4 regions of the Streptomyces sp. NPDC060184 genome follow, and region 4 is predicted to be linked to each of the others. Evidence: riboswitches for the same ligand, from Rfam matches in the RefSeq annotation. Region 4 holds a riboswitch; each other region holds the start of a gene.
The links. A riboswitch is a leader RNA that binds a small molecule or an ion and turns the genes downstream of it on or off. The one in region 4 is predicted to bind cyclic di-AMP.
Positions count from the first base shown of each region.

Region 1: another riboswitch for cyclic di-AMP. It lies ahead of ACFWEE_RS03420 (transglycosylase family protein); the one in region 4 lies ahead of ACFWEE_RS00065 (M23 family metallopeptidase).
Region 2: another riboswitch for cyclic di-AMP. It lies ahead of ACFWEE_RS29630 (C40 family peptidase); the one in region 4 lies ahead of ACFWEE_RS00065 (M23 family metallopeptidase).
Region 3: another riboswitch for cyclic di-AMP. It lies ahead of ACFWEE_RS12155 (M23 family metallopeptidase); the one in region 4 lies ahead of ACFWEE_RS00065 (M23 family metallopeptidase).

Region 1 is NZ_JBHWYX010000003.1:96,116-103,424, forward strand. It holds gene ACFWEE_RS03410 (cytochrome P450) at 1-1,044, shown strand, start outside; gene ACFWEE_RS03415 (transglycosylase family protein) at 1,151-2,251, shown strand; cyclic di-AMP (ydaO/yuaA leader) riboswitch at 2,541-2,723, shown strand; gene ACFWEE_RS03420 (transglycosylase family protein) at 2,727-3,455, shown strand; gene eno (phosphopyruvate hydratase) at 3,794-5,080, shown strand; gene ACFWEE_RS03430 (septum formation initiator family protein) at 5,182-5,685, shown strand; gene ACFWEE_RS03435 (DUF501 domain-containing protein) at 5,824-6,369, shown strand; gene ACFWEE_RS03440 (exopolyphosphatase) at 6,366-7,309, shown strand, end outside.
Region 2 is NZ_JBHWYX010000061.1:20,117-27,425, forward strand. It holds gene ACFWEE_RS29600 (adenosylmethionine--8-amino-7-oxononanoate transaminase) at 1-229, opposite strand, end outside; gene bioB (biotin synthase BioB) at 222-1,514, opposite strand; gene ACFWEE_RS29610 (8-amino-7-oxononanoate synthase) at 1,659-2,807, shown strand; gene ACFWEE_RS29615 (DUF397 domain-containing protein) at 2,876-3,094, opposite strand; gene ACFWEE_RS29620 (helix-turn-helix domain-containing protein) at 3,136-4,005, opposite strand; gene ACFWEE_RS29625 (ATP-binding protein) at 4,234-4,665, shown strand; gene ACFWEE_RS29630 (C40 family peptidase) at 4,772-5,242, opposite strand; cyclic di-AMP (ydaO/yuaA leader) riboswitch at 5,271-5,349, opposite strand; gene ACFWEE_RS29635 (hypothetical protein) at 5,799-6,743, opposite strand; gene ACFWEE_RS29640 (hypothetical protein) at 6,842-7,150, opposite strand.
Region 3 is NZ_JBHWYX010000014.1:52,679-59,987, forward strand. It holds gene ACFWEE_RS12140 (GNAT family N-acetyltransferase) at 1-2,076, opposite strand, end outside; gene ACFWEE_RS12145 (HPr family phosphocarrier protein) at 2,590-2,871, shown strand; gene ACFWEE_RS12150 (GntR family transcriptional regulator) at 3,040-3,735, opposite strand; gene ACFWEE_RS12155 (M23 family metallopeptidase) at 4,010-4,774, opposite strand; cyclic di-AMP (ydaO/yuaA leader) riboswitch at 4,787-4,955, opposite strand; gene ACFWEE_RS12160 (M16 family metallopeptidase) at 5,168-6,550, opposite strand; gene ACFWEE_RS12165 (M16 family metallopeptidase) at 6,577-7,309, opposite strand, start outside.
Region 4 is NZ_JBHWYX010000001.1:17,072-24,380, reverse strand. It holds gene ACFWEE_RS00080 (hypothetical protein) at 1-210, opposite strand, end outside; tRNA gene ACFWEE_RS00075 (tRNA-Met) at 642-715, shown strand; gene ACFWEE_RS00070 (PP2C family protein-serine/threonine phosphatase) at 1,240-2,367, shown strand; cyclic di-AMP (ydaO/yuaA leader) riboswitch at 2,703-2,855, shown strand; gene ACFWEE_RS00065 (M23 family metallopeptidase) at 2,867-3,922, shown strand; gene ACFWEE_RS00060 (aldo/keto reductase) at 4,141-5,088, shown strand; gene ACFWEE_RS00055 (PrsW family intramembrane metalloprotease) at 5,096-6,646, opposite strand; gene trmB (tRNA (guanosine(46)-N7)-methyltransferase TrmB) at 6,764-7,309, opposite strand, start outside.

The DNA.
Region 1 (7,309 bases), on a different contig from region 4:
ACGGGGATCCCGGGGGAGCGCAAGGCCGAGCTGATGACCCATCTGCTCAACATCGACCCGCCCGACCACACCCGGCTGCGCCGGCTCGTGTCGAAGGCGTTCACCCCGCGCCGGGTCGCGGAGTTCGCGCCCCGCGTGCAGGAGCTGACGGACCGGCTCATCGACCGGTTCGTGGCCGCGGGCTCCGCCGACCTCATCCACGACTTCGCGTTCCCGCTCCCCATCTACGCCATCTGCGACCTGCTCGGAGTGCCCGAGGAGGACCAGGACGACTTCCGGGACTGGGCGGGGATGATGATCCGCCACGGCGGCGGGCCGCGCGGCGGAGTGGCGCGTTCGGTGAAGCGGATGCGCGCCTACCTCGCCGAACTCATCCACCGCAAGCGGGAGGACCCGGGCGACGACCTGATCTCCGAACTCATCCGGACCAGCGACCACGGCGAGCACCTGACGGAGAACGAGGCCGCCGCGATGGCCTTCATCCTTCTCTTCGCGGGTTTCGAGACCACCGTCAACCTCATCGGCAACGGCACCTACTCGCTGCTCCGCCACCCCGGGGAGCGCGCCCGCCTCGAAGCGTCCCTGGCGGCGGGGGAGGAGCAGCTGCTCGCCACCGGCATCGAGGAACTGCTCCGCTTCGACGGCCCGGTGGAGCTGGCCACCTGGCGGTACGCCACCGAACCGCTGACCGTCGGCGGCGAGGAGATCGCGGCCGGCGACCCCGTGCTCGTGGTGCTCGCGGCGGCCGACCGCGACCCCGCGCGCTTCGAGGACCCCGACCGGCTGGACCTCGCGCGGCGTGACAATCAGCACCTCGGCTACGGCCACGGCATCCACTACTGCGTGGGTGCGCCGCTGGCCCGGCTGGAGGGCCGGACGGCCCTCGCGACCCTGCTGAGGCGCCTTCCTGACCTGCGTCTTGCGGGAGAAAGCACCGATTTGCGGTGGCGCGGCGGGCTCATCATGCGTGGACTGCGCACCCTTCCCGTGGAGTTCACGCCGGGCCCGGCGCTCTACGGAAGTGACGCTCCGTCAACACTGTGATGTTCACGTGATCTGCGAGGCATCGACTTGTGACGCACGTTCGAGTCCCGCTAGGTTCACGGTTCGACGCATCAGTTCACCCGTCAGTCACACGGAAGGCACTCCCATGGGCTCCGCGAACGGCAGACACCGCCGCCCTCGCCAGGCACCCGCCATCGTCGTCGCAGCCGGCGTGACAGGCTCCGCCCTCGCGATTCCGCTCCTCGCCGCGGGCAGCGCCGGCGCCGCGGACACGACCACCTGGGACAAGGTCGCCGAATGCGAGAGCGGCGGCACCTGGAGCGCCGACTTCGGCAACGGTTACTACGGCGGACTGCAGTTCTCCCAGGAGACCTGGGCGGCCTACGGCGGTACGGAGTACGCGCAGCGCGCGGATCTCGCGAGCCGCACCCAGCAGATAGCCGTGGCGGAGAAGGTCCTCGACGCCAAGGGCCCGCAGGCGTGGCCCGGGTGCGCGGTGATCTCCGGCCTCGCTCCCGCAGGCTCGCTCATCGGGGTGGACCCGGGTTCCGTCTCCGCGGCGGACGCGGGCGCCTCGGCGGGCACGATCCCGGACGCGGGCGGCGCACCCGCCTCGACCGGCGCCACCGGGTCGCAGGACACGTCGGACGCGACCGGTGCCTCCGGCTCGAACGGCACGACCGGTTCGACGGGCTCGACCGGCAGCAGCGCCACGCCGAGCCCCGACGCCTCCGCCACCCCCTCGCCCTCCGGCTCGGCCACCCCGGGCAGCACCACCCCCGGCAAGGGCGGGGCGAAGGGCGGCGCGACGGCGGGTACGAGCGACAGCGCGACGGACGCGGCGACCGGTGACACCGCGACGGGCGGCAAGCACCGCGGCACGCCCGACCCGGACGAGGCCGCCGCCGACGCCTCGCGCGAGTCCGGCCGGCACGCCTCGCGCGGCGACAGCGACGCGCGCGACGACGCGGCGCTCGCGACGGACGGGACGTACACGGTCCAGTCCGGCGACAACCTCTGGGCGATCGCCGACGCCCAGCACCTGACGGACGGCTGGACCGAGCTCTACCAGGCCAACGAGGACGTGATCGGCTCGAACCCCGACCTGATCCTGCCGGGCCAGGAGCTCGACCTGTCCACGCAGACGGCCACCGGAGGGACGTCGACCGCCTCCACGGAGAGCGCGACCACTTCCGACACGCCGGAGACCGTTCCCGACACGGCGGAGACCGCCCCCGCCAACTGATCAAATTCGGGAAAACCGCCCGAAAAGAGGGGCAGTTAAGGGGCCTATGTCCGCTTTTGCGAAAGTGAGACATGGGTCTCTTCGCTGTTTGGGCGTGTCGCGGTCACGGGGGTTCGCAGATGTCCGCTTTGACCTGCGGAAACGGTTATTCAGGCGTGGCCAGTAAGGTCTGATTGTCTGATATGTCCATCATTGAATGTGGGGGTTCCCTCTGTTTACGGTCAGAGCCGCTCGCACCGCGGGCCCCGTCGACCGTCACGCCGAATCCTGCCGTCGGTCGAAGGGAACAGACGCGAAAGCGCCGTAGGCAGGAGCGGGGGACCCAGGTAAGCCGCCGGAATCGGACGGCCCGTCGGAAACGACGGGCGGGCCGGGACCAGCTAGGGGTGAAGCCACACGCAAGGACGTGTGGCCGGGCAACTCATTGGCCCGAACCCGACAGCTCACCTCGCAGGCGTCGGTGAGGAGATCTTCCATGCTGCTGTCCAGCAAGGGTAAGCACCGCCGTTCGTCCAAGGCCGTCCGTGTGGCCACGCTCGCCGGCGTCGCCGGTGCCGCCATCGCCCTCCCGCTGATGGGCGCCACCAACGCCTCCGCCGCCTCCGTCGCCACCTGGGACGCCGTCGCCCAGTGCGAGTCCGGTGGCAACTGGTCCATCAACACCGGCAACGGCTACTACGGCGGTCTGCAGTTCTCGCAGTCCAGCTGGGCCGCCGCCGGCGGTACGAAGTACGCCCCCCGCGCCGACCTGGCCACCAAGGAGCAGCAGATCGCCACCGCCGAGGTGCTGCTCGACATGCAGGGTCCGGGCGCCTGGTCCTGCGCCGGTGCCGGCAACCTCACCAACGACGGTGTGGACCCGGGCGTCGACACGGGCTCCTCCTCCGCGAGCACCGACACCTCCGCGAGCACCTCGACCGACAGCGCCTCCTCGGCCCAGTCGGACCGTTCCACCGACGCGCAGGCCGCCTCCCGCAGCGAGGAGCGTCCCGCCGCCGAGAAGTCCGAGACCGTCACCACGCCCACCGGCGACAAGGTCGAGAAGGGCGACGGCGAGTACAAGGTCGTCGCCGGTGACACCCTCAGCACCATCGCCGAGAAGCAGGGGGTCAAGGGCGGCTGGCAGAAGCTGTTCAAGCTGAACCACGACATCGTCGAGGACGCCGACCTCATCTTCCCGGGTCAGCAGCTCCACCTGAAGTAGTCACGAACCTCTCCTCCCCGGAACGGGGGTGTCCGGCGGCACCCCTTTCCCACTCCCTGGCCCGGCGCGCACTCCCCCCGCACGCCGGGCCAGGGCCTTTTCCGGCACGCGCCGTCCGCGCGGCGGCCCCGGAGGAGAAGGAGAAGGGGCTCCCTTTTCCGGACGTACGGCAGACCGCCGGACGCCGTACCGCCGCACGTTATGTTCCGTACGGAAACAATGTGTAGGCTCGCCGTGTCACTGGACGGACGGTCGGCTGGCCGATGTCCTGTGTCCGGTTAGGCTCTAGTCGCAAGGCTCAAGAGCCCCGCACAGTCAGCGTCACATCCCAGAAGGAGATGCTCGTGCCGTCCATCGACGTCGTCGTAGCCCGGGAAATCCTCGACTCGCGGGGTAACCCCACGGTCGAGGTCGAAGTTGGTCTCGACGACGGCAGCACGGGCCGTGCTGCCGTTCCGTCCGGCGCCTCCACCGGCGCTTTCGAGGCCGTCGAGCTTCGCGACGGTGACCCCAAGCGTTACCTGGGCAAGGGTGTCGAGAAGGCCGTCCTCGCCGTCATCGAGCAGATCGGCCCGGAGCTCGTCGGCTACGACGCCACCGAGCAGCGCCTGATCGACCAGGCGATGTCCGACCTGGACGCCACGGAGAACAAGGGCTCGCTCGGCGCCAACGCCATCCTCGGCGTCTCGCTGGCCGTCGCGCACGCCGCCTCCGAGGCCTCCGACCTCCCGCTCTTCCGCTACCTCGGCGGCCCGAACGCGCACCTGCTGCCCGTTCCGATGATGAACATCCTCAACGGTGGGTCGCACGCCGACTCCAACGTCGACATCCAGGAGTTCATGATCGCCCCGATCGGCGCGGAGTCCTTCTCCGAGGCCCTTCGCTGGGGTGCCGAGACGTACCACACGCTGAAGAAGGTCCTCAAGACCAAGGGCCTCTCCACCGGCCTCGGCGACGAGGGCGGCTTCGCCCCGAACCTCGAGTCCAACCGCGCCGCCCTCGACCTCATCGTCGAGGCCATCAAGGAGGCCGGCTTCGTCCCCGGCCGCGACATCGCGCTCGCGCTCGACGTCGCCGCGTCCGAGTTCTACAAGGACGGCACGTACGAGTTCGAGGGCAAGTCCCGCTCGGCCGCCGAGATGACCGAGTACTACGAGGAGCTCGTCTCCGCGTACCCGCTGGTCTCCATCGAGGACCCGCTGTACGAGGACGACTGGGCCGGCTGGAAGGTCATCACCGACAAGCTCGGCTCCAAGGTCCAGATCGTCGGCGACGACCTCTTCGTGACCAACCCCGAGCGCCTCGCCCGCGGCATCGAGGAGGGCTCGGCCAACGCCCTGCTCGTCAAGGTCAACCAGATCGGTTCGCTGACCGAGACCCTGGACGCCGTCGAGCTCGCCCAGCGCAACGGCTTCAAGTGCATGATGTCCCACCGTTCCGGTGAGACCGAGGACGTCACCATCGCCGACCTCGCCGTCGCCGTGAACTGCGGCCAGATCAAGACCGGCGCCCCGGCCCGCTCGGACCGCGTCGCCAAGTACAACCAGCTGCTGCGCATCGAGGAGATCCTCGACGACGCCGCGGTGTACGCCGGCCGCTCGGCGTTCCCCCGCTTCAAGGGCTGATCCGCGGCCCGCGAGGGCCCGCTCCACCAGCCTCCGTCCGTCCCCGCACTCGGTCCCGTACCGTGTGCGGGGACGGACGTGCGTGACGGGGAGGCATGAACATGGCCGTGAAGGACCGCGACCGGTTCTCCACCGCGACCAGGCTGCGGCTGCTCGGCGAGCAGACGGCGGCCCGCGTCTACCGCTCCCAGAACCGCCGCCAGGCCCACCGCTCCCGGCTCACCGGCCGCGCCGCGTTCCTGGCCCTGATCGTCTGCACCCTGATCGTGGCGCTGGCGTACCCGATGCGGCAGTACGTCTCCCAGCGCGAGGAGATCGCCGACCAGGAGCGGACCCTCCAGGACGCCGGGAAGCGCGCCGAGGAGCTGCGGGACGAGAAGGCCCGCCTCCAGGACGACGCGTACATCCGCCGCCTCGCCCGCGAACACCTCCACTACGTACTCCCCGGCGAGACCGGCTACACCGTCGTCGACCCCGACGCGGCGGCCGACGACCGGGGCGAACCCGGCGCCGACGGCCGCTCCTGGGACGCCAACCTCTGGGACGGCGTGGACAGCGCGGACGGCTCCGGCAGCGACGCGGACGACTCCTCCCACGGCGGCTGAGCCGCGCCCCGCCGGGCCGGGCACACCGGTCCGCCAGGCACACTGGTCCGAGCGGACGCGCGCACCCGTCGCGACGCACCCGCGCCCTTTTCCGTACCGCACTCCACGGCAGCACCTCCGAGCAGAACCAAGGCAGGCATGGACACGCCCCCTCCGCAGACCGAATCCACTCCGCCCACCGACGCGGACATCGCCGCGTTCGAGCAGCAGCTCGGACGGCCGCCGCGCGGGCTGCGCGCCATCGCGCACCGCTGCCCCTGCGGCAACCCGGACGTGGTGGAGACCCAGCCCCGTCTTGAGGACGGCACGCCGTTCCCGACGACGTACTACCTGACGTGCCCGCGTGCCGCCTCCGCGATCGGCACGCTGGAGGCGAACGGCGTCATGAAGGAGATGACCGAGCGCCTGGGCACCGACCCGGAGCTCGCCGCCTCCTACCGCGCCGCGCACGAGGACTACATCGCCCGCCGCGACGCCATCGAGGTCCTGGAAGGCTTCCCCAGCGCCGGCGGCATGCCGGACCGGGTGAAGTGCCTGCACGTCCTCGTCGGGCACTCGCTGGCCGCGGGACCCGGCGTGAACCCGCTCGGCGACGAAGCCATCGCCATGCTCCCCGAGTGGTGGGCCAAGGGCCCCTGCGTGACCCCGTGCACCCCCGAAAAGCCCGCCGAGGAGTCCGCGTGACCACCACCCGCGTCGCCGCCGTCGACTGCGGCACCAACTCCATCCGGCTGCTCGTCGCCGACATCGACCCCGCCACCGGTGGCTTCACCGAGCTGGACCGCCGGATGCGGATCGTCCGCCTCGGCCAGGACGTCGACCGCACCGGCCGCCTCGCCCCCGAGGCCCTGGAGCGTACGTTCGCCGCCTGCCGCGAGTACGCCGGGGCCATCGAGGAGCTGGGCGCCGAGAAGATCCGCTTCGTCGCCACCTCCGCCTCCCGCGACGCCGAGAACAGCGCCGACTTCGTCCGGGGCGTCCACGAGATCCTCGGCGTCGAGCCCGAGGTGATCACCGGCGACCAGGAGGCCCAGCTCTCCTTCGACGGCGCCACCAAGGAGCTCCACGCCAACAGCGGCCACGGCTTCGCCTCCCCGTACCTCGTGGTCGACATCGGCGGCGGCTCCACCGAGTTCGTCCTCGGCGACGAGACGGTCCGCGCCGCCCGCTCGGTCGACATCGGCTGCGTCCGCATGACGGAGCGCCACCTCGTCCAGGACGGCGCGAAGATCGACCCGCCGACCGAGGCCCGGATCGCCGCGATCCGCGCCGACATCGACGCGGCCCTCGACCTCGCCGCCGAGACCGTCCCGTTCACCGAGGCCACCACTCTCGTCGGCCTCGCCGGTACGGTCACCACCATCGCCGCGATCGCGCTGGACCTGAAGGAGTACGACTCCGAGGCCATCCACCACTCCCGGATCCCGCTGGCCCGCGTGGAGGAGATCACCACCCGCCTGCTCGCCTCCACCCACGCCGAACGCGCCGCGATCCCCGCGATGCACCCAGGCCGGGTCGACGTCATCGCCTCGGGCGCCCTGATCCTCCAGGCCCTGATGCGGCGCACGGGGGCGAAGGAGATCGTGGTCAGCGAGCACGACATTCTGGACGGGATCGCCCTTGG
Region 2 (7,309 bases), on a different contig from region 4:
GGTCCAGCGAGCGCAGCCGTTCGGGCGTCAGGACGGGGGCGGGCGGGGACGTCCGTACGGGGGAGCCGACGTCCCCGGAGGCATCGGCGGAAGCGGACCGGCCACCGGTAGCGGACCGATCACCGGTAGCGGACCGGCCACCGGAAGCGGACCGGCCACCGGAAGCGGACCGGCCACCGGGGGCCGGCTGGGCGGAGTGGGCCGGCCCCGGAACGTACGCCTCAGGCATTGGGAGCGAGATCCGTACCCGCACCCCGTCGGCGCACGGCCACCAGGTCCGTACGCGCCCCCTGATCCCCGCGCGCCGCCTGATCCCCGCGCGCCGCCAGGTCCGTACGCGCCGCGGCGGCGGAGACGGAGCCCGCGCCCGACGCCTCCGCGGGGGCGTCGGAGGGCACCTCCTGCGCCGCGACGGGCCCGCCGCACGGGGCGCAACCGCCGCCCTCAGCCGCGCCGCCGCAGCCGTCGGAGTCCGCATGCCCCCCGCATCCCGCGCCCGCGCCGGCCGTGGCCCGGTGGCCGGGCAGCGTCGTGGTGTCCGCGCCCTCCACCTCGAACCCGGCGTCGGCGATCATGTCGAGATCCGCCTGCCCCGCCTGCCCCTCACTGGTCAGATAGTCACCCAGGAAGATCGAGTTGACCAGGTGCAGCGCGAGCGGCTGCATCGACCGCAGGTGTACCTCACGGCCACCGGCGAGCCGCACCTCCACGTCCGGGCAGACGAACCGCACCATCGCGAGAATCCGCAGGCACCGCTGGGGCGTCAGGTTCCACTCCTTGGCGAGCGGAGTGCCCTCGAACGGGATCAGGAAGTTCACCGGCACGGAGTCGGGGTCGAGCCCGCGGAGGGCGAAGACCACGTCGATCAGGTCCTCGTCGCTCTCGCCCATGCCCGCGATCAGCCCGGAGCAGGCGGACAGCCCCGCCCCCTGGGCATGCCGCACGGTCTCCACCCGGTCGGCATAGGTGTGGGTGGTGGTGATGTCGCCGTAGGTGGCCTCGGAGGTGTTGAGGTTGTGGTTGTAGGCGTCCGCACCCGCCGAACGCAGCTTCTCCGCCTGCCCGTCGGAGAGCAGGCCGAGACAGGCGCACACCTCGACGCCCTCGTTCTCGTCCTTGATCGCCTCGATGGTCCGGGAGACCCGCTCCACGTCACGGTCGGTGGGGCCCCGGCCGCTCGCCACCAGGCAGACCCGCTTGGCGCCCCCGGCCACCCCGGCGGCTGCCGCGCGTGACGCCTCGTCGGGCTTCAGCCAGGAGTACTTGAGAATGCCCGCCTCGGAGCCGAGCCGCTGCGAGCAGTACGAGCAGTCCTCCGGGCACAGGCCCGACTTGAGGTTGACCAGGTAGTTGAGTTTCACCCGGCGGCCGAACCACTGCCGTCGCACTCTGCCCGCGGCGGCCACCAGGTCGAGCAGTTCGTCGTCGGAGGTCGCCAGTACGGCGAGCGCTTCTTCACGGGTCGGCAGTTCGCGCCGCAACCCCTTGTCCACCAGCGTGCTCAACAGGTCCATGGCGTCGATCCTGACGCACACCACGGCCATCGGCCAAGGAGGAACCCGACAGGAGAGAGAGGGAGCATGTGTGTGTATTGCCACACCCTGACCGGCTGCGCCCCCGGCTACCCTCTGTGAGCTGCCTACAAAAGGGACCCCCCGATGGCCTTCACCCCGTTCGACTGGACCGAGGAGGAGTCCGGCCGCCGCGCCGCCGCCGGACTCGTCCGCACGCTGCGCCCGCGACCTGCCGGAACCGAGGTACTGGACCTCGCGAGCAACGACTACCTCGGGCTCACCCGGCACCCCGAGGTGACCGGGGCGGCGGCCGGGGCGGCCCGGAAGTGGGGTGCGGGCGCCACGGGCTCACGCCTGGTCACCGGCTCCACCGACCTCCACGCGGAACTCGAAAGCGAACTCGCCGACTTCTGCGGCTTCGAGGCAGCCCTGGTGTTCTCCTCCGGCTACGCGGCGAACCTGGCCGCGCTCACCGCTCTCTCCCGCGCCGACGGCCTCATCGTCTCCGACGCGGCCAACCACGCCTCGATCGTGGACGGTTGCCGACTGGCCCGCGCGCGGACCGAGGTGGTGGCGCACGCCGACCCCGAGGCGGTCCGCAAGGCGCTGGAGTCCCGCACCGGACCGGCGCTGGTGGTCTCCGACTCGGTCTTCTCCGTCGACGGGGACGCCGCCCCGCTCGCCGCCCTCGCCGCCGTCTGCCGGAGCACGGGCGCCGGACTGGTCGTCGACGACGCGCACGGTCTCGGGGTGCTCGGAGCGGGCGGCCGGGGCGCCCCGGCCGCCTGCGGGCTGGCGGGCGACGAGGGGCTGGTGGCCACGCTCACCCTCTCCAAGTCCCTGGGCAGCCAGGGCGGCGCGATCCTGGGACCCGCGTCGGTGATCCGTCATCTCGTCAACACGGCCCGTACGTTCATCTTCGACACCGGGCTGGCACCCGCCTCCGCCGGGGCCGCGCTCGCGAGCCTCGCGGTGCTGCGCAGGGAGCCGGAACGCGCCGTCCGGGTGCGCGAGGTCGCCACCCGGATGTACGAGCGGCTGACTGCGGAGGGGCTGAGTGCGGCCCGCCCGGACGCCGCCGTCGTCTCCGTGCGGGCGCCTTCCCCCGAGTCGGCGGTCCGCTGGGCGGCGGACTGCCGGGAGGCCGGCCTCGCGGTGGGATGCTTCCGCCCGCCGTCGGTCCCGGACGGCGTCTCGCGCCTGCGGCTCACCGCCCGGGCCGACCTGACGGACGACCGCGTCGACACCGCCCTGGACACGATCGTCCGTACGGCTCCGAGGGGCACCGCCTGACCGGAGAGCGGAGGCCCGCCCGGGGCGCCGCGGCCGGTGCGCTCGCGGCGGTCCCGGGTCCGGTGCGCTCAGCCCCGCGCCCCGTCCGTGCCGGGGTCCTGGAGACCGGACACGAACGCGCTCCAGGCGGGTGCGGAGAAGGACAGACGGGCCCGGTCCACGTCCTTGGAATCGCGCACGGAGAGCAGGGTCGGTCCGACTACCGCCGTCTCCACGCAGTTGTTCATACCGGTGCTGCGACTGCTGCGGCGCCACGGGACGGCGGGCGGTGCCGGGCGTTCGGGCATGGTGCTCCTTCGGGTCGGTGGACGCTGCCGGGCCGACGGCGCTACGCGCGGCCCGCGTCCTGGCGGCCGATCGCCGTGATGAGGTCCCGCGACCGCTCGGGCGAGAGTGCGCGTTCCCGCATGGTGCGGAAGGCGGAACCGTACGCCTCCAGATCTTCTTTCCGCTCCAGATAGTGACTACGCGTCAAGTGGTCGAGAACGACCACATCCAGAGCCGAAGTTGTCGGAAAAGAGAAGATGACGAAGGGGCCGGTCAGTCCGACGTACCCACCGGCGCTGAACGGAACCAACTGGATCTCCACGTGCGGAAGTTCCGACATGTGCGCGAGATGGTCGAGCTGGGCGCGCATCACGCGCCGCCCGCCCACCTCGCGCCGCAGCACCGCCTCGTCGAGCACGGCGGTGAGCCGGAGCGGGGCCTCGCACCGCAGCACCGACTGGCGGGCGAGCCGTACCTCGACCAGGGCGTCCAGATGGTCCCCCGCTATGCCGTCCAGTGCGGACTCGGTGACCGACCGCGCGTAGTCGGCGGTCTGGAGCAGTCCGGGGACCACCGAGGTCTCCAGCGTCCTCGCGGTCTCGGCCTGCGCCTCCAGAGCGATGAAGTCGCGGTACTGCGGCGGAATGACGCCCCGGTAGGCGTGCCACCAGCCCGTGTCCCGGCCGTCCGCCGACCCGGCCAGTGCCGAGAGGAGGGTGCGCAGTTCGGGATCGACGACGGCGTACGCGTCGAGCAGCCGGCCGACGTCGGCCGGGGACACGCCGCTCGCGCCCGTCTCGATCCTGCTCACCTTCGACTGGTGCCAGCCGAGCAGCGAGGCCGCCTGTTGGCTGGTGAGTCCCGACGAGTGGCGCAGACTCCTCAGCTCTTCCCCGAGTTTGCGACGGCGCACGACGGGGCCGTTGCCCATTCCGGTCTCCTTCCGCCGGGCGCGGCACGGCCGACCGCTCCGTCGGCCGACCTGGAAGCCAGTGTGCCGAATGTTCGAGCTCCGGTGAGCCGGAGTTCACCGCATTGAGCGATAGATATATGCATATCTCGGCAGATCGTGCTTGCGCGGGGTCCGGCGGTGGCACTCTGGCGCCAGGCACAATCCGGGCCGATAGGGGTCGGCCGGGCGGAAAGGGACGGCGTCGCCATGGCAGATCATCAGGAAGCACATGTCACCCTGCCGAGCGATCCGGTGTCGGTGTCCGCGGCCCGCAGACACGTGGCCCGCGTACTCGCGGAGTGGGGCATGCGCGACGACACGGAGGACACCGGGACGATCCTGCTGATCGTCTCGGAGCTCGCGACCAACGCGGTCCTGCACACACTCGGCCAGTCGCCCACGTTCACGGTGCGGCTGGTGCTCGACCGGGACGAGGAACTGAGGCTGGAGGTGACGGACAGCCACCCCCGGTGGCCCAGAAGGCTGCCCCCGGCCGTACAACGGGACAACGGGCGCGGCCTGGCGATCATCCGGGTCCTGGCCAGGGAGTGCGGCGGCCGGTTCGGCGTCACTCCGACCGAGGACGGCGGCAAGACCGTGTGGGTCGTGCTGCCGTGGTCCGTACCGGTGCGGGGCTGACGCCGCACCCGGCCCGGACGGGGCGGCCGTGCGACCCGGCGGGGTCGTCGCGCGTCGCCGCGTCCGGGCCGGGCGCCGCACACCGGCGGCACGGGCCCGGTGTACGTCAGCGCACCCGTCCGTACCAGACCCGCTTCGTCCAGATCCGCTCCAGCCGCACCACGGCACCGGTCTTCGGGGAGTGCCAGATCTTGCCGTTTCCGGCGTAGATGCCCACGTGGTACACGCTGCGACCGCTGTGGAAGAAGACCAGGTCGCCCCTCCTGCGCTGCGAGGAGGTGATGTGGCGCGTCTTGTTGTACTGCTGCTGCGCCGTGCGGGGCAGCTTCTTGCCGACCCGCTTGAACGAGTAGAGCGTCAGCCCGGAGCAGTCGAACCGCCGGGGGCCGGTGGCGCCCCACTGATAGGGGGAGCCCTTCTTGGACGCGGCGACCCGGAGCGCCTTCGTCGACTGGGCGGCGGCCTCGGCGTCGGAGACCAGGCCGGGGGCCAGCATGGTCGAGCTGAGGGCCAGAGTGAGGACCGAGGCCGTACCGGCCCGGGTGAGCAGAGACGGGACATGAACCTGCGCAGTCATGCGCAACCCTTCGTCAGCCGCCTGTGAAAGATGACCTGTCGGGTTCGGGCTGGCGAAGTCGCCCGGCCGCATGTCGCGGCTTCACCCCGAGGGACGGCCGGTTGCCCGGTCGGCCCGTAGTGCTCGGGTCCTCCACTCCTGCCGATCCACTCCTGTCGACCCGTCATCCGCTCGGCGGCAGGACTCGGCGTCCGCGCGGACCGCCCCGTCGGGGTGGCGGGGGCTTGTCGTCCCAGGGATCTTGACCCAGGCCGTGCGGGATTTTCGAGGTGGCAGAGGAGGTGAGGACGGTCGGCCGACGTTGCGCCGGGAGAGTGGGGGAGCGTCCGGCGCGGCCGGGGGCGCGCACCCCGGGCGCCTCCACCGCGGCTGCGCAGTGCGGTACTTGGGGCACGGGGAGGGCACCGGGGAGCGCAAATCGGGAGGGAGGCCCGGCGGGCCGAAACCCTGCGCCGAACGGGCGGAAAATCGGAAATTCATCACGGGCGTGTCGCCGGAAGCGGAGAAACGGCTCCGGTCCGGCCCGGATCCCGTGCGGGGTCGCCGTCGCCGAGTCCTACGGGGTCCTCCGGCGGATCGGGTGGCCGTCCGGGCCGGCGGTGAGCCAGGACCCGTCCCCGAGCGGCTGGATGTCGTAGGGATTCTCGCCGTGTGCGTCGAAGACGCCTCGGACCTCGCCGGTCCGCGCGTCGACGCGGGTGTGGCGGAACCACTCCTCCATGTCCTCGGTCTCGCCGACGACGGTGACGACGACGGTGTCCGGGTCCAGGTAGCCGCCGCTCCACTCCACGAAGACCTCGTCCGGATCGTGCCCGAGGGCCTCGACGGAGAGGGAGAACGTCACTTCGCCGCCGGGGTACGCGTGGACGGCCATGTCGGTCTGGGAGTGGTCGACCGTCATGAAGTGCCGCCCGTCCGGCGACAGACCGATGAGAACCCTGTCGTCCCAGGGATAGCGGAAGAGGTTCATCCGCCCACCCGACACCGACGCCCGGTGGATGACCGATCCGTCCTGTCCCTCGCCCACGTCGAGGAGGACTTCGCCGCTCGCCCGGTGCGCGAGCTGGGTACCACCGTGCCCGACCGTGTCCAGATCCGCCTGCCCGAGTACCGCTCCGGTTCCCGCGTCCAGGGCGACCCACTGGTCCGGGCGGTCGCGCCCGGCCATGGCGTCGGGCCGGTAGACCCAGACCGTGAGTCCGTCGGACGAGAGGGCGCAGCCGGGGCGGTGCCCGAACCGCTCGTCCGACTCGGGTTCGAACTCCGACCGCCAGAGTTCGGTCCCCGCGGCCGTTACGCAGACGGCAGCGCTCAGAGTCGTGTAGAAGACCTGATGAAGGCCGGTGGGAGCGGTGTGCTCGACGACCTCGTCCCCGGCCGACGGCCGGAAGACCCTGGCGGGCGACAGAGCACCCCAGGCGTCGGCGGTCGGCTCGTAGGCGCATATGTCCCCGCCGACGAGCCGGGTGAGGGGCCGCAGGGGCCCGGTGGAGCGATTCATGTTCAGGAGCGTACGGAACATGATCGGCCGACATCGCCGTGGCCGGGGCCGGGGCCGAGGCGGGGGCGCCGGTCGCCTTCCGGCGCGGACCGGGCCCGTCAACTCGCTCTCCCGGGCGGTACGGAGACCCGCCCCGCCCGCCGCTCCCCGTCCAGCGCGCGCAGCGCCCGGGCCAGCGTGGCCGCGTGGATCCGGTCCTCGCCGCGCTCGTGCATCAGCGCCAAGGCGTCCCGCAGTGTCGCGGCGTGCGAGGCCAGCGCCTGGGCGGCCCGCAGCGCCGCGTAGGTGTCGCTGCCCCGGGCCGGGTTGATCCGGCCCACCTGGTCGAGGACGGCGAGGTAACGGTCGATGAACTCGGCCTCCGCGTGGGTCAGTGCGGGCAGGGACGGCAACTCCGGCGGCAGCATGGGGACTCACCTCGTGGGGCGCTGTGGCGGGTACGCGGTGCGGTGCTCCCCGACGCGGCCGGACGGGCCGTGAGCGCGGTGGTTGCGGCGTCGAGGACGAAGGGGTCACGGCCGATGTCACCGGCGATGCCGTCGGCGACCCGCCCGACGGCCGCCCCC
Region 3 (7,309 bases), on a different contig from region 4:
GGGCGTGTGGACCCCCGGTTCCGCGGCCGGTCCGGCGGCGGAGGGCGGTGGCGCGGAGGCGGGTGCGTCGTCGCGGGCGGGTGGGCGCGTCGCTGCCGGACCGGACGCCGGACCGGACGGAGCCGCCGCCCCGCGCGTGTCCGGTCCAGGGCGGCCGGGGGTCCCGTCGCCCTCGGGCGACGCCGCGTGCGGGCGGGTGCCCGCCGTGGCCGCCAGCGCCTGGGCGAGTCCGCCGATCTCCAGGTGGACGACGGCCACCGGCTTGGCCGGTCCGGCGGTCCGGGCCGCCACGGCCTCGTGCAGGGCTGCCGCCAGCACCTCGCCGTCGCCGCTCTGCAGCTCGCCCTCTCCCCCGACCAGGGGGATCGCGGTCACGATCACCGCGTCGCACGCCGGGTCGGCGAGCGCCTCGGCCAGGGCTTCGCGGAAGTCCGCGGGCCCGGCCGCCGTGGTCAGGTCCCGGGGCGGCCGGGGCCGCAGTCCCTCCGTGAGGCAGGCGTCGTACGTGAGCAGCCCGAGCGACTCCGAGTTGCCGAGGATCGCCACACGGGGGCCCGCGGGCAGCGGCTGGTCGGCGAGGAGGAGGGCGGCGTCGATCATCTCGGTCACCGTGTCCACCAGGATCACGCCCGCCTGCCGCATCAGGGCGGAGACCGTGGCGTCGGGGATGCGGCTGACGGGCACGGCGTGGCCGGGCGGGGTGGCGCCGCTGTGCCGGGCGCCCTTGACCACCACGACCGGTTTCACGGCGGCGGTGCGGCGGGCGAGCCGGGTGAACTTGCGCGGGTTGCCGATTGATTCCAGGTAGAGCAGGGCGACGTCGGTGTCGGGGTCGTCGAACCAGTACTGGAGGAAGTCGTTGCCGGAGATGTCGGCGCGGTTCCCGGCCGAGATGAAGGTGGAGAGCGCGGCGCCGCGCCGGTGGAGTCCGGAGAGGAGCGCGATGCCGATGGCGCCGGACTGGGTGAAGAGGCCGATGCGGCCGGGCGCGGGCGATTCGGGGGCGAGCGAGGCGTTCATCCGGACGGCGCCGGAGGTGTTGATGACGCCGAAGGCGTTCGGTCCGATGAGCCGCATGCCGTAGGAACGCGCCTGGCGCAGCAGTGCGCGCTGGCGCTCGCGGCCCTCGGCTCCCCGCTCGGCGTAGTCGGCGGAGAGGACGACCAGGCCCCGCACCCCGTGCTCCCCGCAGTCCGCGACGGCTTCGGGGACCCGTTCGGCGGGGACGGCGATGACCGCGAGGTCGACCGGTTCACCGATGGAGCCCACCGAGCGGTGCGCGGGGGCCCCGTCGACGCTGTCCTGATCGGGGGCGAAGGCGTGGTTGACGGCGTACAGGCGCCCGGTGAAGCCGGAGTGCCGGAGGTTGCGGAGCACGGTCCGCCCCACGCCGCCCGGGGCGCGGCCGGTGCCGACCACGGCCACCGAGGCGGGGGACAGCAGCCGCTGGACGGAGCGGGCTTCGGCGCGCTGTTCGCGGGCGCGCTGCACGGCGAGCGATTCCGCGGTGGGTTCGATGTCGAGCGTGAGGTGGACCGCGCCGTCCTCGAAGCTCCGCTGCTGGGTGTAGCCGGCGTCCCGGAAGACCTTGATCATCTTCGTGTTGGCGGGCAGCACCTCGGCGGCGAACCGCCGGATGCCCCGCTCCCTGGCGACCGCGGCGATGTGTTCGAGCAGCACGGAGGCGACACCACGGCCCTGGTGGGCGTCCTGCACGAGGAAGGCGACCTCGGCCTCGTCGGCGGGCGCTGATGCGGGCCGGCCCCGGTCGTCGATCCGGTCGTAGCGGACGGTGGCGATGAACTCCCCTCCCACCGTGGCGGCCAGCCCCACCCGGTCGACGTAGTCGTGGTGGGTGAAGCGGTGGACGTCCCGGTCGGAGAGACGGGGGTAGGGGGCGAAGAAGCGGTAGAACTTCGACTCGTCGGAGACCTGCTCGAAGAAGCTGACCAGCCGTCCGGCGTCGTCCGGGGTGATGGGCCCGATCCGGGCGGTGCCGCCGTCCCGCAGCACCACGTCCGCCTCCCAGTGGTCGGGGTACGCGTGATGCGGACTCTGTTCCGGCGTGGGCTGCATGGGCAAAGCCTACGGCGGTCCCGCACTCCGGGAAGGGTCCGCGCGGGCCGCCCCGCGCGCTCGGCGCGTCGTCCGGACGGCCGCCCGCCCGTACCGCCGCGGGCGCGGTGTCCCCGCGACCGCCCGCGCGACCGGCCCTGCCACTGCCCGTACGACAGGCCCCGCCGCTGCCCGTCGGGCTGCCCGTCCGGCCGGGGGCCGGATACCCGTCCGGTCACCGTCCGACGGACCGTCCGGTCACCGCCCGACCGCCGTACGGACATGGTTCGACCGGTCGGGCGGTCACCTTTCGGCCGACCTCGGGACTGCCGTCCGGGGTGAGCGTCCCGGGCCGTACGGGCATCCGCGCGGCCGGGGGCCCGGGTCGCGGCGGATTCGGTGCCGGGGCAGGCTGGGAAGCCCACCGGGCGGCTCCGCCGCCGGGAGGGTACGCAGGTCCACGCCCCCATGACACAATGGTCTAGACAAATCAATTACCGGTCAGGACATCGCAGATTCACGAAGGGCAGAACCATGGTTGAGCGCCGCGTCAACGTCGGATGGGCCGAAGGCCTGCACGCCCGCCCCGCTTCCATCTTCGTCCGCGCCACCACGGCCTCCGGGGTCCCGGTGACGATCGCCAAGGCCGACGGCAGCCCGGTCAACGCCGCGTCGATGCTCGCGGTTCTCGGGCTGGGCGTGGAAGGCGGCGAGGAGATCGTGCTCGCCTCCGAGGCGGAGGGCGCGGACGCCGCGCTGGACCGACTGGCCAAGCTGGTCACCGAGGGGCTCGACGAGCTTCCCGAAACAGTCTGAATCCCCCTTCCGCCGGACTCCGCGACGGAATTCCCCGCTCGACCGGGCCGCACCGCTCCTCATGGACGGGGCGGCTCAGTCATTTCCCGGGCAGCCGTGAGGACTGGAATTCCGACAGCACGAGAAAGCGGCTGCAATTCGCTCTGCTATTTGTATACGGCGCGATTGTTAATGACGGGCACCCGAGGTGTTTACGGGATGTTGCAAAGTGCTCACCCGGGACTGCTTCACCGCCCGCGCCGGGCGCCGCGGCCGGTGCGCGGCCAGCGAGCGTTCCGCGTGCTGGGCGGCCAGACCCCTGGCCCGCTCCGCGTCCCCCCGGGCCACCGCGTCCACCAGGGCGCCGTGTTCGGCCCACGACTCGACGGGGCGGACCGGCTGTTCGACGGCGTACATCCAGGCGATCTTGTGCCGGAGCTGGGTCAGCAGGGCGATGAGACCGGGACTGCCGGAAGCCTGGGCGAGCGTCTCGTGGAACCAGCCGCCCAGCGAGCGCAAGTCCTCCCCCTCGCCCCGGCGGGCCCGCTCCTGCCCCAGCTTGACCAGTCCGCGCAGGACCTTGAGGTGCGCCTCGGTGCGGCGCTGCGCGGCCCGGGCCGCACCCAGCGGTTCCAGCAGGAGCTTCACCTCCAGGAGGTCGGCCGCCTCCTGCTCCGTCGGTTCCGCGACGCAGGCGCCGGCGTGTCGGCGCGTGACCACGAACCCCTCCGACTCCAGGGTCCGCAGCGCTTCGCGCACGGGCACGCGGGAGACGCCGTAGCGCCGCGCCAGAAGCTCCTCGGTGAGGCGGCTGCCGCGTTCGTAGACGCCCGAGACGATGTCGTCACGGATTGCCGTGCATACCGAGTGCGCGGGAATGCGCATGTCCGAACCTCCGCCTTAATCCCCGCGAAACGCGGCCGATCGAAGCCTGCACCGTGACTCTATTGCAATCTGAGTGAATTTCCGATGGCGTACCGGAATTCGCACATATCTTTTGCCTGCGGAGCGGGCGGCCGTAGGGGTTTCGGGTGATATGCCGAAGCCCCGGCACGGGCCGGGGCGTCGGGACGATCAGGAGGGTGCGCGACCGCTCCCGTACGGCGGTACCGCGGGACGGGCGGCGGTACACCGGGCCGGGACGGTGCGGCGGCGGGGCTCAGACGGTGAGGCCGCGGGCCCGCAGATACGCCACGGGGTCCATGTCGGTGCCGTACTCCGGGCCGGTGCGCGCCTCGAAGTGCAGGTGCGGGCCGGTCGCGTTGCCGGTGGCGCCGGAGAGGCCGATCCGCTCCCCGGAGGAGACGTGCTGGCCGACGAAGACGCCGAGGGAGGAGAGGTGGCCGTACTGGGTGTACGTGCCGTCCGTCATCCGCAGCACGATGTTGTTGCCGTACGCGCCGCCCCAGCCGGCCTCCACGACGGTCCCCGCGCCCACGGCGAGGACGGGGGTGCCGGTGGCGGCGTGGAAGTCGACGCCCGAGTGGCTGCCGGAGGACCAGAGCGAACCGCTCGACTGGTAGCCGGTGCTGACGTAGGAGCCCGCGATGGGCAGGTGGAAGGAGTTCAGGCGGGCGCGCTCGGCGGCGCGGGCGGCGCGCGCCTTCTCCTCGCGTGCCTCCCTCGCCCGTGCGGCTGCTTCGGCCTTCGCCTTCGCCGCGGCCTTCGCCCTGGCCTCCGCGCCGCGCTGCTGGGCCGCCGCCTGGTCGGCTATCCGGTCCGCGATGGAGTCGCCGAGCACCACGGCCCCGATGAGGCCGGTCGTACCGGGCGACGGGACGGTGGAGTCGGCGGCGAGGGCCGGGGAGGCCATCGAGCCGACGACGCCGGTGGCGGCGAGCGCCGCGACGCCGGCGAACCTGGCGGTGGAGCGCGTCAGACGGCCCGGGGCGCGATGCGTCCCGGTGGCACGGGTGAACGCCATGGAGGAGCGGGTCCTTTCCTTCCTTCTCGCCTACCGGGTTAGCTGACGGGTTCGGAGCAGGAAGGTCTCCTACGGGCGTTCGCGCCTCTCACGAGACGCGGGTGCCCGATTCACCCCAGGGACTTCACGGGTCCCCGGCTCCCCAGGCTCGCGCCTGACGGGGACTCGGCGATGACTGTCCGGCACCGCGAGTGCGGCACACAGTCGACGGACAGCCGGATCGACGCTAGGCCGCGGCGCTTTCGATCACCAAACGGACAGGGGGTTTTGTAGCGCATCCCACAGGGCAGAAAGTCATGCTTCATGGCAAAGGGGACAAACACCGCGACCCCGGCGGGATCTCTCCCACCGGGGTCACGGCCGGGACGTGCGCGGCCCGTGGTTGACGGCCGGTCAGCCGTTCACGACCGTCACCTCGCCGATGCCGAGCGCACGGACGGGATCGGCGATCTGCGCCGCGTCGCCCACCAGGATCGTCACCAGCCGGTCCACCGGGAAGGCGTTGACCACCGCGGCGGTCGCCTCGACGGTGCCGGTCTCGGCGAGCCGCGCGTACAGGTGCGCCTGGAAGTCGTCGGGCAGCTGCTGCTCGACCTGGTCGGCGAGGGTCGCCGCGACGGACGCGGCCGTCTCGAACTTGAGCGGGGCCACCCCCACGAGGTTCTGCACGGCGGTCTCGCGCTCCGCGTCGGTCAGCCCGTCCGCCGCGAGAGTCCGCAGGACCTTCCAGAGGTCGTCGAGCGCGGGGCCCGTGGACTCGGTGTCCACCGAGCCGCTGATGGCCAGCATCGCCGCACCGGCGGGGCCGGAGTCCGCACCGCCGGCCGTGGAACGGAGCACCTGGGCGAAGGCGCGTACGCCGTAGGTGTAGCCCTTCTCCTCACGCAGCACCCGGTCGAGCCGCGAGGTGAGTGTGCCGCCGAGGCAGTACGTCCCGAGGACCTGGGCGGGCCACACGCTGTCGTGCCGGTCCGCGCCGATACGGCCGATGAGCAGCTGCGTCTGCACGGCTCCCGGGCGGTTCACGATGACCACGCGGCCGGTGTCGTCCGCGGTGATCGGCGCCACCGGGCGGGGGCTGCCGGCGTCGCCCGACCAGTCGCCGAGGGTGTCGGCGAGCAGGGCGTCCAGGTCGATGCCGGTGAGGTCGCCGACGACGACCGCGACCGCGGTGGCGGGGCGGACGTGGGCGTCGTAGAAGGCGCGCACGGCGGCGGAGTCGATCCGCCGCACGGTGTCCTCGGTGCCCAGACGCGGGCGCGACATCCGGGCGGTGGCCGGGAACAGCTCCTTGGAGAGCTGCTTGGCGGCACGGCGCGCGGGGTTGGCCTGCTCGTGCGGGATCTCGTCGAGGCGGTTGCCCACCAGCCGCTCGATCTCGCTGTCCGCGAAGGCCGGGGCCCGCAGCGCCTCGGCGACCAGTCCGAGCGCCTTGGCCAGCCGGGAGGCGGGCACCTCCAGCGAGACCCGGACGCCCGGGTGGTCGGCGTGCGCGTCGAGCGTGGCGCCACAGCGCTCCAGCTCGGCGGCGAACTCCTCCGCGCTGTGCTTGTCGGTCCCCTCGGAGAGGGCGCGCGCCATGATGGTGGCGACGCCGTCCAAGCCCTCGGGCTCGGCGTCGAGCGGCGCTTCGAGGTGGATCTCGACCGCGACGACCTGCTGGCCGGGGCGGTGGCTGCGGAGCACGGTCAGCCCGTTGGGCAGGGTGCCGCGCTCGGGGGCCGGGAAGGCCCAGGGGCGTGCGGTACCCGGGGTGGGCTGCGGGTGGAAGTCCATGGATACTCCAGTCACGGTGGCGTCGCTCACTTGGCGGCCTCCTCGTGGGCGTCGGTGTCCGCGCCGTCCTCGGCACCGGTCTCGTCGGCCGGTTCGACCGGCTCGTAGACCAGCACGGCACGGTTGTCGGGACGCAGCGTGGCCGCGGCGACCTTCCGCACCTCGTCGGCGGTGATGTCCAGGACGCGCCCCACGGCCGTCAGCGCGAGCTGCGGGTCGCCGAACAGCACGGCGAAGCGGCAGAGTTCGTCGGCGCGGCCGGCGACCGTGCCGAGACGGTCCAGCCACTCGCGCTCCAACTGTGCCTGCGCGCGTTCCATCTCCTCCGGCGTGGGGCCCTCGGCGGCGAACCGCGCCAGCTCCTCGTCGACCGCGGCCTCGATGCTCTCGACCTCCACGCCACCGGACGTCTTGACGTCCAGCCAGCCCAGCGAGGGCGCGCCGGCCAGCCGCAGCAGCCCGAACCCGGCGGCCACCGCCGTACGGTCACGGCGCACCAGCCGGTTGTGCAGCCGGGAGGACTCGCCGCCGCCGAGCACGGTCAGGGCCAGGTCGGCGGCGTCCGCCTCGCGGGTGCCGTCGTGCGGCAGCCGGTAGGCGGCCATCAGCGCGCGGGCCGGGACCTCCTCGTGCACCACTTCGCGCAACTGACCGCCGATGGTGCCGGGGAGCGAGCCGTCGCGCGGGGGCTTCTTGCCGTCGTGGGACGGGATGGAGCCGAAGTACTTCTCGATCCAGGCGAGGGTCTCCTCGGGGTCG
Region 4 (7,309 bases):
CAGGAAGCCGCTGATCAGACCGGATATCGCGTTGTTCAGTGCGTTGGTGCCCTCGCCGTCCGGCATGCCGATGAGGAAGTAGACCACCACCGCGCTCATCACGGCACCGGCGAGACCGCCGATGATCGCGCTCGCCGCCGAGGTGCGCACCCGGGCCCCGAGCGATGTGTCCGAGGGGGCGGAAGGGGCGGGAGTGGCAGAGGTGGTCATGGCGGAGTCCTCCAGGAGGGGCTGCGATGCGGGACCGGGGGCGCGGCCGGTGCCGGGGCAGGGCGAAACCGCCGCCTCGGGGGTACGCGTCCTCACGGGCAGCCCGCCGGTTCTGGGGGATGCAGCCATATCCTTGGCCAGAAGAGCACGCGTGGCAACTACCTGCCGTAAAAGCGTCGTTGAGCCATGAACTGCCACGCTTTGGGCCCAACTGGGGTGCTCTGTGGCCGCGATGGTGTGGCGCTCATGCGCCTGCGGGAGGAACGCACCCTGACCGGCGGGTGATTGCCGGTCCTCCGTGTTCCTTCCGGGTCCCGGTGCGTTCCTGTCGGCGCGCGTGCCGAGGAGGCGGTGCGGGCCGGCTTCCCGGACGGCCGTACGCCGGGGTGGTCAAGAGTCCGTTCAGGATGGCGTAGAGTTGTGTTCACCGACGCGGGGTGGAGCAGCTCGGTAGCTCGCTGGGCTCATAACCCAGAGGTCGCAGGTTCAAATCCTGTCCCCGCTACTGAAGGCCCGGGCCCGGCACGCACAGCGTGCCGGGCCCGAGTCGTTTCCGTGTGTGCGTGCGCGGCTCGTCGCCCGCTCGCACCCGGGTGCGGGCGTGGAAGCGATCCGGGTGTGGTCCCCGTGTGCGGTCGTGGACGCGGTCCCCGGGCGTAACGATCTGCCGGACCGGGCATGAACTGGTCCATCCAGGAAATGTCTCGCACGCCTGCGCGGTCCGTGCCGTCCGGCCGAACGTGTGGACGTGCGCCCGGACGTCCGGGGCAGCCGCTCCGCCGCTTCCGTGCGCGGCGCCGGGGTCGCCGTGCGCGGAACTCGTCGCCTCGCCGGTCCTGACCACCCGGCGTACACCGGCGCTGGGGGGCGCTCGAAAGGGAGTCGTGCGCTCCCCCCTATGGACGACGAGGGGTCGCCGCGCGGCGCGGTTCGGGCCAGCCTGGGCAGGGCGCGGTAGGTTCCGCAGCCGTGGCGGGACAGGGCAGGAGAAGCGCAGAGGTGGGGAAACCGCTGTACGAGCATGGCTGGATGGCCGGGGGTGTGGGCGCCCGGCGTTTCGTGCGGATGCTGCCTGCCCTGCTCATCGCCGGCGGACTCGTCTTCGACATCGCCTCACCGCCCCGCTTCACGGCGGTGCCCCTGTTCGTCGCCGCCCCCCTGATCGCCGCGCCGTTCGCCTCCCGGGCCGGAACCATCCGGATCGGTGTCGCCTCGCTCGCCGCCGTCATCGCGATGCGGGTGTACGTGGGCACCATCGGGCAGATCGTCCCCGTCATCGAGACGCTCACCGTCTTCACCGCGGCCGTGCTCGCGCTCGTCATCAACGGGGTCGTACGGCGCGGCAACGAGCAGCTCGCCTCGGCCCGGATCATCGCGGAGACGGCCATGCGCGCGGTGCTGCCCGTCCCCGCCGACCGGGTCGGCGGGCTCCATGTCGCCGCGCGCTACGAGGCGGCGCAGGCGGACGAGTACGTCGGCGGCGACCTCTTCGCCGTCGCGGACACCCCGTACGGCGTACGCCTCGTGCTCGGTGACGTACGCGGCAAGGGGCTCGACGCGGTCGAGGCGGTGGCGGTGATCATCGGCGCCTTCCGGGAGGCCGCCGAGCAGGAGGAGACGCTGGAGGGGGTGGCGCAGCGGCTGGAACGTGCCCTGGCCAGGGACGCCGCGCGGCGCGGCGGGCTGGACCCGGTGGAGGGGTTCGTCACCGCGGTGCTCGCCGAGGTCCCGGAGGGCTCGGCGACCTTGCGGATCGTCAACCGGGGGCACCCCGAGCCCCTGCTGCTCCATGCCGGAGGGGCGCTGGACGTGCTGCGGCCGAGCATGCCCGCGCTGCCCCTCGGCATGGCGCTGGGCGCCTGGCCGGACCGGGTGGACGAGTGGGAACTCCCGCCGGGCGCGACGCTGTTGACCTACACGGACGGGCTTTCCGAGGCGCGCGACCGGGCGGGTGTGTTCTACGACCCGGCGGAGCGGCTGCGCGGGCGGATCTTCCCCGGCCCCGACGAGCTGCTGACGGCGCTCACCGACGACGTCCGGCTGCACACCGGTGGCCGCTCGACGGACGACCTGGCGCTGCTGGCGGTCGCCCGGCCGGCGGAGGACCAGCCGGAGCGCCGGACCACCGTGCCGATCGTGGGCCGCGGGAACGGCTGACGCGGGCCCGCCGGCCGTCGCCCCGGGGCTTCCCCGAGCCGGCCCGTGGTTCTCCCGACCCCTCCCGTGGTTTTCCCGGGGTGCGCCCCGGCCCGTCGGGCGGACGCGGCGACGGTCCGTAGCAGAGCGGTGCCGCTCGATAACATATGACACACCGTCAGAAAAGCGGGGGCGCTCCGGCTGTCCGTAAGTCGCCCTGATGAGTGGTGATATGCCCTGGTAAATCCCGCCCCGAAGTGGGAATGATCAAGGGGAACAGCTTGGAATCGGAGCCGTCTGTCTATTAACGTTCGATAACGCAGCGCGGTCGTCCCAGCCGTCGTCAGAGACGGCGCCGTGCGCGAGCGCCGAATTCCGCAAGGGAACCGGGGAACCACTTCTTGGGGTGAATCGGACACCTGTGTCTCCTCGGAGACGTCAGGCGCCCGTAGGAGACCTTCCTGCTCCGAACCCGTCAGCTAACCCGGTAGGCGAGAAGGAAGGAAAGGAGTGCGCCTCCGTGGCGTCCAACCAGCCTGCCCCCGAAGCCCCGTCACCTTCTGCCACGCTCGACGGTTTCGGTTCCCCCGGCGACTCCGACAAGGCGTGGGAGGAATGGAACCCCACCGAGGATTCCCTCCGCCCCGTACGCGGCCGGCACCGTGTGGCCAAGCAGCGCGGTCTCGCGCGTAGTTCCACCGTCCTCGGGGTCGGCGTCATCGCGGCTGTCGGTGCGGGCGGCATGGCCACCGCGCAGAGCAAGCCGCCGGTCTCCATCTCTCTTCCCGATTCGCTCGCGGACAACCTTCCGGATGCCAAGTCCGTCCCCGGGCTGGGCGCTCTGATCACCGCGGTCGAGTCCGACGACACCCCCGAGCCGGTGGTGTCGGCCGCGCCGTTCACCACGGCCGGGCTCACCACGGCCGAGACCGAGCAGGGTGCCACCGACGCGGGTGAGGCCCTGCGCGCCCGCATCCTCCAGCAGGCCGAGCAGCAGCGGTCCGCCGCCGACGCGGACGCGAAGGCGGCCGAGGAAGCGGCGGCAGCCACCAAGGCCGCCACCGAGGCGAAGAAGCAGCAGGGCGAGGCGGAGGCGAAGGCCGCCGCGGAGAAGAAGGCGGCCGAGGAGGCCGCGGCGAAGAAGGCCGAGGCCGAGAGGCTCGCCAAGCTCGCCGCCAGTTACGCGCTCCCCACCTCCTCGTACACGATCACCTCCACCTTCGGCGAGGCCGGCACGATGTGGGCCTCCGGGCAGCACACCGGGCTCGACTTCGCCGCGCCGACCGGCACCCCGGTCAAGGCCGTGCACGGCGGAACGGTCAAGTCCGCGGGCTGGTCGGGCTCGTACGGGTACCGCACGGTCCTGGAGCTCGACGACGGTACGGAGATCTGGTACTGCCACCAGTCCTCCATGGACGTGGTCGTCGGCCAGCAGGTCAGCACCGGCGACACCATCGGCCGCGTCGGAGCCACCGGCAACGTCACCGGCCCGCACCTCCACCTCGAAGTCCACACCCCGGACGGCACCGGCATCGACCCGATGGCCTGGCTGACCGACAAGGGCCTCGCGGTCTGACGCTCCGCGTCCCCGAGCCCACCGAACCCCGGCAGCCCTGCCGCTCTTCCCCCCCCCAGGACGTCAGGGCTGCCGGTTCTCCCTCCCCCCGGAGCACGGACGCCGCGTACCCGCGAGGAGCGCGCCTCCGGCGGGGCCGGCCACGATCGGAGCCGTACCGGGATCACGAGCGGAGCTGTACCGGAATACGGGCCTCCGTCCGGTCCGTTGAACCGTTCATGACTTCATCTCTCCGCAAGCTCGGCACGGCCGGTGCCGAGGTCTTCCCCCTCGCCCTCGGCGGCAACGTCTTCGGCTGGACCGCCGACGAGGCGCAGTCCTTCGCGGTCCTCGACGCCTACACCGCGGCCGGCGGCAACTTCGTCGACACCGCCGACGCGTACTCGGCCTGGGCCCCCGGCAATCAGGGCGGCGAGTCCGAGACGCTCATCGGCGCGTGGCTCAAGTCCCGCGGCAACCGCGCGGACGTCGTCGTCGCCACCAAGGCCGGTGCCCACCCCGAGTACCGGGGGCTCGCACCCGCCACCGTCAGGCGCGCGGTGGAGGAGTCGCTGCGGCGCCTCGACACCGACTACATCGACCTCTACTACACGCACTACGACGACGAGAGCGTCCCGGTGGAGGAGATCGTCACCACCCTCGACCAGCTGGTGAAGGAGGGCAAGGTCCGCGAGATCGGCGCCTCCAACATCAGCCCCGAGCGCCTGCGCGCCTCCCTCGCGTTCTCCGAGCGCGAGGGACTGGCCCGTTACGTCGCCCTCCAGCCGCACTACAACCTGGTCTCCCGCGCCACCTACGAGGGTCCCGCGCAGGACCTCGCCGCCGAGACCGGTCTCGGCGCGGTCCCGTACTCCGCGCTGGCATCCGGCTTCCTCACCGGCAAGTACCGCCCCGGTACCCGGGTGGAGAGCGCCCGCGCCGAGAAGGCCGGCGCGCACCTGGACTCCGAGCGGGGGCGGAAGGTGCTGAGCGCGCTCGACGCCGTCGCCGAGGCGCACGGGGCCGAGATCGCCACCGTCGCGCTGGCCTGGCTCGCGTCCCGCCCCACGGTCGTGGCACCGATCGCCTCGGCGCGCACGCCCGAACAGCTCCCCGCGCTGCTCGCGGTCGCCGACCTCGCGCTGACCGACGAGGAACTGGACCGGCTCACCGAAGCCTCCGCCTGAGCACGCCTTACTGCGGCGGATGCAGATAGGGGTTGTGCCCGCCGTACTGCCGGTGCGGAGGCGGCTGTTCGTTGGCCGGGGCCGGGGCCGGGGCCGGGGCGGGGGCGGGGGCCGGGGGCGCGTACCCCCGGGCCGCGTGGGCCCCGTGCGCCGCGTGGGCTCCGTGCGCCCGGTGTCCCGCGTGCGCACCATGTGCGCCATGCGCCGTGTGGGCTCCGGCGCCGTACGGGACGGGCACCGGGCGGTGGACGGCGGGGCGGAACACGCTGCGGGCCGCCTGGCTCAGCGCGGGGGCGGCGACCTCGCGGCGCTCCCACAGGTGGTGCAGCAACTCCTGTTCGCGCGCCGCGAAGTCGGCGCCCACCGCACCGCGCCGGGCGTCCCGCCGCAGCGCGGCCAGCGAGGTCGCGAACGACTCGTACTCCGCGACGGCACGGGCCGCCGCCCGGCCCCTGGCCCGGTCCGACGCCCCGTGCCAGTGCCGCGCCAGGTCGCGCGCCATGCCCCGGGCACGCATCGAGCCCAGCGCGAGCGGCTCGGCCGGAGTGAGCCAGCCGGCCACCGCGTACGCCGGGAACTCGGCGGTGAGCGTCCGCAGTTCCCGTCTGCGCGACCAGATCGCCAGCCAGGTCAGCAGCCCGAACACGGGCATCATGAAGACGCCGTAGACCAGGTAGAAGCCGTACGGACGCCAGGTCGCCGAACCGTTCCACAGGGCGTGCATGCCCATCGCCAGCAGCAGCCCCAGCACCGGCAGCGCGATCCGGCCGGCCCTGCGGAGCCGCCCGGCGGCGGCCAGGCCGAAGCCGATGCCCGTGAGTGTGGTGAACACCGGGTGCGCGAAGGGCGACAGGACGATCCGCACGAAGAAGGTGCCGACCGTCACCGAGGCGATTCCCACCGTCCCCAGCTGCCGGTCCTCGCCGAAGGCACTGCCGAGATAGAGGATGTTCTCGCTGAACGCGAACCCGGTCGCGGTGAAGCCCGCCGCCACGATCCCGTCGACGACCCCGCTGAACTCCCTTCTGCGGAACAGGAAGAGCATCAGCACGGCGGCGCCCTTGGCGCTCTCCTCGACGATCGGCGCGACGACCGTGGCGCCCAGGGTGTCGGCGCCCGAGGGGTCCGCCGAGAGGTTCGCTATCAGGTACGTCGCGTAGGAGTTCGCGACGATCGCGACCAGCGCCGCCGCGCACGAACCCCAGGCGAAGGCGAACAGCAGATTCCGCCACGGCGCCGGTTCGACCCGGTCCAGCCAGCGGAACGCCGTCATCAGGAGCGGCACCGGCAGCACCGCGAGCCCGAGACCGACGAGGAACCCCTCGGTGCCGGTCTCCCTGCGCACGAGCGCCAGGATGAGCAGCCCGCAGATGGCCAGCGTGACGATCACCGCGCCCGCGCGGAAGGCCCTGCTGCGCCACACCATCCCGACGCGGCGCGGGCGGTACCGCCAGTGGGCACGCTCCGGGACGGCGCCCAGAATCTCGCCGATCCGCTGCTCCTCGAGCACGGGCACGGCGGGCTGGGACTGCTGGTGCTGCTCTGACCCGGCGGACATGTCCCGACCCTAACGAGCGGGACCGACAGACGACCAGGAGGTCCCGCCCGGCCCGGGGCGAGGGGCCGGGCGGGCTCCCGGCCCTCTCGGACCCCGGCCCTCTCGGACCCCGGCGAATCAGACCCTGGCGAACAGCAGGTCGTGGACGACATGGCCCTTGTCCAGGCCCTGCCCCTCGAACCGGGTCAGTGGCCGGAACGCGGGACGCGGGGCGTAGCCGCCGTCGGGCCGGGTGTTCTCGAACCGGGGGTGCGCGGTGAGCACCTCCAGCATCTGCTCCGCGTACGGCTCCCAGTCGGTCGCGCAGTGGATCACCGCGCCCGGCTTCATCCGCCCCGCCACCAGGTCCAGGAAGTCCGGCTGGATCAGCCGCCGCTTGTGGTGGCGGACCTTGGGCCACGGGTCGGGGAAGTACACCCGCAGGCCGTCGAGGGACTCCGGCTTCAGCATCTCGCGGAGCAGGATGATCGCATCGCCGTTGGCGACCCGCACGTTGGTCGAGCCGGCCTGGTCGGCGAGGCGCAGGAGGTTGCCCTGGCCCGGGGTGTGCACGTCGACGGCGAGGATGCCCGTGGCCGGGTCGTCCGCCGCCATCTGCGCGGTGGCCTCACCCATGCCGAACCCGATCTCCAGCACGACCGGCAGCCCGCCGAACATCTGGTC